Blastochloris viridis: one gene and its partner. The protein of the gene in region 1 binds, or shares a complex with, the protein of each later gene. Links are inferred from orthologs where the notes say so. Each region holds a gene or a part of one and is shown on either strand. Other genes may lie near its edges. The genes, in order: BVIR_RS09485 and xseA.

Region 1 (2,984 bases):
GGCGATAATCATCGCCGGACCGGAATTTTCGCCGCCCGCCCGCCGGAGCGGATCGCCTGCAGCGCCGATGCGACCGCACCGGCGCCGCGCCCTCACCCCCAACTGCGCCGAGCCGGCCCGGCGCTTGAGGCAGGCTGATGCAGGTCGCAGTGTTCTCGACCAAGCCCTACGACCGTCGCTTTCTCGACACCGCCAATGGCGGGCGCCACCGGTTGCGCTACCTCGATGCCCGCCTGTCGGCCGAGACCGCGCCGCTCGCCACGGGTGCGGATGCGGTGTGCGCGTTCGTCAACGACGAGTTGGACGCCGAGACGCTGCAGGCGCTGGCCGGGCTCGGTGTCCGCCTGATCGCGTTGCGCAGCGCCGGCTTCAACCATGTCGACCTCGCCGCGGCCCATCGTCTGAAGCTGCCGGTCGCCCACGTGCCGGCCTATTCGCCGCACGCCGTTGCCGAACACACGCTGGCGCTGATTCTGACGCTGAACCGCAAAACCCACCGCGCCTACAACCGGGTGCGCGAGGGCAATTTCGCCCTCGACGGCCTGCTCGGGTTCGATCTCGCCGGCAAGACCGCCGGCGTGGTCGGCACCGGCCAGATCGGCGAGCTGGTGTCGCGCATCCTGATCGGGTTCGGCTGCACCATCCTGGCGCACGACGTCCGCCCCAACCCGGCCTGCGAGGCGATGGGGGTGCGTTACGTCGAGCGCGACGCGCTGTTCGCGTCGTCCGACATCGTCAGCCTGCACTGCCCGCTGACGCCCGAGACGCGCCACTTCGTCAACGATGCGCTGCTGAAGCGGACCAAGCGCGGCATGATGCTGATCAACACCTCGCGCGGCGCCGTGATCGACACCGCGGCGGCGATCCGCGGCCTCAAGAATGGCACCATCGGCAGCCTCGGCCTCGACGTCTACGAGGAGGAGGCGCACCTGTTCTTCGACGACCGGTCGAACCGCGTCATCCAGGACGACGTGTTCGCGCGCCTGCTCACCTTCCCCAACGTGCTGATCACCGGCCACCAGGCCTTCTTCACCGCGGAGGCGCTGCGCAACATCGCCGAGACCACGATGGCCAACCTCACCGCATTCGAGACCACCGGCCGCGCGGTGCACGAGGTGCCGGCGGAGAAGGTGGCGACGACGAGCACGTCGCTCGGCCAGCGCGCTTGACGTTTCAACCACCCGATCGACACATCCCCCCGCCATTGCCCCCCTCCCTCTCGCCCGCTATCACTCGCGGCTCTTGCATCCCCAGGAGGCGCCTGTGACCACCCAGCCGCATGCCGACATCACCACCCTGTCGTTCGAGACGGCGCTCGGCGAATTGGAGAAGATCGTCGGCCGGCTGGAGCGCGGCGATGTTCCGCTGGAGGAATCGATCGCCATCTATGAGCGCGGCGAGGCGCTGAAGGCGCGCTGCAGCCAGTTGCTGGCGGAGGCCGAGGCGCGGGTCGAGCGCATCACGCTCAACGCCGACGGCAAGCCCACCGGCACCGCCCCGCTCGACCCTGAGTGAGCGCGTTCGACCCGGCGCCGGCGCAAGTCCGGGGCATCGGCCGGTCCAACCCGTTGGGGCCTAACGCCGCAGTTGGGCGATGCGGGCGGCCGCGCCGCCGGCCCGTCGTTCTCCACCGTGGTCACGACTGCGTGCGCGCTGGCCCGCGCGCCGCACGAGGGCGGCGACGCTGGGACTTGGAGGGGACGAACGCGGCGGGCCGCTCGCTATTCCCATGACAAAACAATGACGTGGCTGTTCGGAGCCCGCCCGGTTCCGCGGCCCGACGGCCAATGTTGCGCGTCGTCGGCATAACACTTTCGACTGACGGCCCACTTGCCGGAGCGGGCGGCGGGCTGCTGCGGCCTTGCCGCGCGAGGGGCGGAAGCGGCGTTGGATTTTACGAAAACACTCCGTTTGGCCAATTGCTTAGTCCGCCTCGGCGTTTTCCTTAGAACCGCAGCACGCTTAAGGGGCCACCCCGCATTGCGCCGGCCGGTGGAGCCCGCTAAGTCTGCCTCGCGAGATCCGTCGCCTCGAGCGGTCTCTGGCCGCGCGGGATGGTGTTTTGTCGTCCGTTCGCCGGAAACGTCGGTTCCGGCGGGAACTCGGTGCCCTGCGGCCAAGGCGAGGCCGTTACGGCGCCAATCTGTCGCTTCTGGTGTCCACCGTGTCGAAAACCCCCCTGCTCGATCGCATCCGCACCCCCGCCGACCTCCGCCAGCTGACCGAAGACCAGCTCGCGCAGCTCGCGCAGGAAGTCCGCGACGAGATGATTGAGGTGGTATCGGAGACCGGCGGCCATCTCGGCGCCGGCCTCGGCGTGGTCGAGCTGACGGTGGCGCTGCATTATGTGTTCGACACCCCGTTCGACAAGCTGATCTGGGACGTCGGCCACCAGGCCTATCCACACAAGATGCTGACCGGCCGGCGCGACCGCATGCGCACCTTGCGCCAGGGCGGCGGCCTCAGCGGCTTCACCAAGCGCACCGAGAGCCCGTACGATCCGTTCGGCGCCGGCCATACCTCGACCTCGATCTCCGCCGCGCTCGGCTTTGCGGTGGCGCGCGACCTCAAGGGCGAGCCCAACAACGTCATCGCCGTGATCGGCGACGGCTCGATGTCCGGCGGCATGGCCTACGAGGCGCTCAACAACGCCGGCGCGATGGATTCGCGGCTGATCGTGGTGCTGAACGACAACGACATGTCGATCTCGCCCTCGGTCGGGGCGATGTCGGCCTATCTGTCGCGCCTGCTTTCGGGCAAGACCTACCTGTCGCTGCGCGACATCGGCAAGCAGTTGTCACGCCGGTTCGGCCGCACCATCGACCGCACCATCACCCGCGCGGTCGAGCACGCCCGCGGCTTTCTGATGGGCGGCACGCTGTTCGAGGAGCTCGGCTTTTATTACGTCGGCCCGATCAACGGCCACGACCTCGACAGCCTGTTGCCGGTGCTGAAGAACGTGCGCGACGCCGGCGTCGGCCCGG
Region 2 (3,136 bases), 1.3 Mb from region 1 along the record:
CGCTGGACCCCGCCTTCAAGGGCGCGCTGATCCTTGCCGCCGACACCGTGGTCGCGGTCGGCCGCCGCATCCTGCCCAAGGCGGAGCTGGCCGACGAGGCGCTGGCGTGCCTGAAGCTTTTGTCCGGCTGCTCGCACCGGGTCTATACCGGCGTGGCGCTGGTCACGGCGTCGGGCAGCGTGCGCACCCGGCTGGTCGAGACCCGGCTGCGCTTCAAGCGGCTGTCGCGCGAGGACACCGAGGCCTATCTCAGCTCGGGCGAGTGGCGCGGCAAGGCCGGCGGCTACGCCATCCAGGGGCTGGCCGGCGCCTTCGTGGTCAAGCTGGTCGGCTCCTACACCGGCGTGGTCGGGCTGCCGCTGTACGAGACGCTGTCGCTGCTCGGCGGCGAGGGCTACCCGGTCCACGCCGATTGGGCGAGCAAACTCTAACGCTTGGCGGCCGAGGGAACGATGACCAAGCCGGCTTCCGACCAGGACAAGCCCGACACCGCTTCACCGTCGGCGAAGCCGTGCCCGATCTGCGGCAAGCCGGCGGAGCGGCGCTGGCAACCGTTCTGCTCCAAGCGGTGCGCCGACGTCGACCTCAACCGCTGGCTCACCGGCGCCTACGCCATTCCGGTGGTGGAGAACGACGAGACGCCGGAGGAGGAGGGCGGGACGGCGGAGTGACGGCGCGCAGGTCGTTGTGTCCCGTCATCCCGGCCAAGCGGCAAAGCCGCGCGAGCCGGGATCGAGTGACGTTACGGTTTGCCGACGGCCCCGTGTCTCGCGACGCCCGCCGGGGCGACGAGGTGAACGGTCGCGGTCCTGTGTGTAAACTCATCCCATGACCGACGCCCCTCGCCCGAATCTGCCCGAATTCTCCGTCACGGAACTCTCCGCTGCGCTGAAGCGCACGGTCGAGGAAACGTTCCCCTACGTGCGGGTGCGCGGCGAGGTGTCGGGCTTCCGCGGCGTCCATTCCTCCGGCCACGCCTATTTCGCGCTCAAGGACGAGGGCGCCCGCATCGAGGCGGTGGTGTGGAAGGGCGTCTACGGCCGGCTGCGCTTCAAGCCGGAGGAGGGGCTGGAGGTGGTCGCCACCGGCCGGCTGACCACCTATCCCGGCTCCTCGAAGTACCAGATCGTCATCGAATCGATCGAGCCGGCCGGCGCCGGCGCCTTGATGGCGCTGCTGGAGCAGCGCAAGGCGATGCTGGCGTCGGAGGGTCTGTTCGACCCCGCCCGCAAGCAGCTGTTGCCGTTCCTGCCGCGGGTGATCGGCGTCGTCACCTCGCCGACCGGCGCGGTGATCCGCGACATTCTTCATCGCCTCGCCGACCGCTGTCCCTGCCACGTGCTGGTGTGGCCGGTCAGGGTGCAAGGCGAGACCTCGGCCGCCGAGGTCGCCGCCGCTATCGCCGGCTTCAACGCGCTCAAGGCGGGCGGCCCGATTCCGCGCCCGGACGTGCTGATCGTCGCCCGCGGCGGCGGCTCGCTGGAGGATCTGTGGTCGTTCAACGAGGAAATCGTGGTGCGTGCCGCGGCGGCGAGCGACATCCCGCTGATCTCGGCGGTCGGGCACGAAACCGACACCACCTTGATCGACTTTGCCGCCGACGTTCGTGCGCCGACGCCCACCGGCGCGGCCGAGATGGCGGTGCCGGTCAGGGCCGAGCTGCTCGCCCAGGTCGCCGACCGCGGCAGCCGGCTGGTCGGCGCGCTGGTGCGGCTGGTGCAGCGCCGCCGCGACCTGCTGCGCGGTGCGGCGCGGGCGCTGCCGCGGGCGGAGGCGCTGCTGGCCGGGCCCCGCCAGCGGCTCGACGCCGTCGCCGACCGGCTGCCGCGAGCGCTTACCGCCAACAACCAGATCCATCGGGGCGCCTTTCTCCGCGTTGCCGGCCGGCTGACGCCGCGGGCGCTGGCGTGGCGGATCGGCCGCGACCGCGACCGCATCGAGGCGTTCGCGCGGCGCCTTTCGACGGCGCGGACCACGCAGCTCCGCGACGCCCGCCAGCGGCTGGCGCATGACCGCCAGCGGCTTGCGACCCTGGGCGCGCGGCTCGGGCCGGCGTTGGCGCGGGCGCTCGCCGCAAAGCGCGAGCGGCTGGCTGGCCGGACGGCGCTGCTCGACGCCTTGTCCTACCACGCGGTGCTGGCGCGCGGCTTTGCGCTGGTGCGCGACGCCGAGGGGCGCGCGGTCCGCACCGCCGCCGCGATCAAGGCGGGCGATCGGCTGGAGATCGAGTTCGCCGACGGCCGCGCTCCGGCGGTGGCGGGCGGCGGCGGCCGTCCGGCTGGCGCCAGGCGGCGCTCGGGGTCCGGGCAAGGCTCGCTGTTTGATTGAGCGCCGGCGGCGGGGTGATCCCCGCGACAAAGGCTTGGCGAGAGCGGCGCGTGGCATTATGTCTGCGGTAGGCGCCGGCTGATCGTCCGGCGCGGTTGTCGCGAGGATGCCGTGCTCAATCGCTACGACAGGTCGCCCAATCCGGTGGGTGAGGCCGAGGTGAGATACCTGGATGGTGACTTCCGCATCATCCGGCCGGGGGCATATGTCCGCTGCGCGGTGACCGGCGAGCCGATCCCGCTCGACGAGCTCAAATACTGGAGCGTCGATTTGCAGGAAGCCTATGCCAGCCCGACCGCGGTGCTGCAGCGGCTGCATCCCGACCGCGCCCGCTGACAAACCGTCAGCGCCGCAGTGCCTCGGCCAACAGGCCGCGGACGCGCGGCTCATCCTCAAAGACGAGGCGCACCGGCAGCGTCCGGCAGGTCTGCGCCAGCGTCTCCAGCGCCGGGTCGCCGGCGAGACGAACCCTGTCCTTTTCCGTGGTGACGAGCGCGAGGTTTTCGCGCGCGGCGTGGTCGAGCAGCGCTGAGGCGTCGGCGGCGCTGTAGCGGTGATGATCGGGAAAGGCGACGAACCGCGCCGGCGGGCGGCCGAGCGCGGCCAGGGTGTCGGCGAATTTCTGCGGGCGCCCGATGCCCGCGAACGCCAGGATCGGGCCGAGCCCCTCCAGGGGCGCAGCGTCCGGTTCGAGCCGGGCGCGCAGCACCGGCAAGGGCGCCGCGTCGATCGACGGGCCATCGCCGACCAGCACCATGGCGTCGGCGCGGTCGAGCTGGGGCCGGAGCGGCGCCCGCAGCGGGCCGGC

What was found.
Region 2: the proteins of BVIR_RS09485 (region 1) and xseA are in contact, whole or in part, in a cryo-EM structure (PDB 8TXR), measured with the Escherichia coli proteins. The link is inferred for Blastochloris viridis from one-to-one orthologs.

The regions. Positions count from the first base shown.
Region 1 is NZ_CP012946.1:2,141,805-2,144,788, forward strand. Bases 219-2,889 are described here. They hold BVIR_RS09485 (exodeoxyribonuclease VII small subunit), read left to right. Parts: upstream 219-1,263; coding sequence 1,264-1,515; downstream 1,516-2,889. Other genes in these bases: BVIR_RS09480 (2-hydroxyacid dehydrogenase), read left to right, coding at 219-1,169; dxs (1-deoxy-D-xylulose-5-phosphate synthase), read left to right, coding at 2,156-2,889. Outside these bases: more of BVIR_RS09480, read left to right, coding at 138-218; more of dxs, read left to right, coding at 2,890-2,984. UniProt on the Escherichia coli protein: Bidirectionally degrades single-stranded DNA into large acid-insoluble oligonucleotides, which are then degraded further into small acid-soluble oligonucleotides.
Region 2 is NZ_CP012946.1:821,022-824,157, forward strand. The notes cover bases 256-3,078. They hold xseA (exodeoxyribonuclease VII large subunit), read left to right. Parts: upstream 256-828; coding sequence 829-2,328; downstream 2,329-3,078. Other genes in these bases: BVIR_RS03640 (Maf-like protein), read left to right, coding at 256-431; yacG (DNA gyrase inhibitor YacG), read left to right, coding at 453-671; BVIR_RS03655 (DUF2093 domain-containing protein), read left to right, coding at 2,440-2,664; lpxK (tetraacyldisaccharide 4'-kinase), read right to left, coding at 2,672-3,078. Also shown: more of BVIR_RS03640, read left to right, coding at 1-255; more of lpxK, read right to left, coding at 3,079-3,136. UniProt on the Escherichia coli protein: Bidirectionally degrades single-stranded DNA into large acid-insoluble oligonucleotides, which are then degraded further into small acid-soluble oligonucleotides.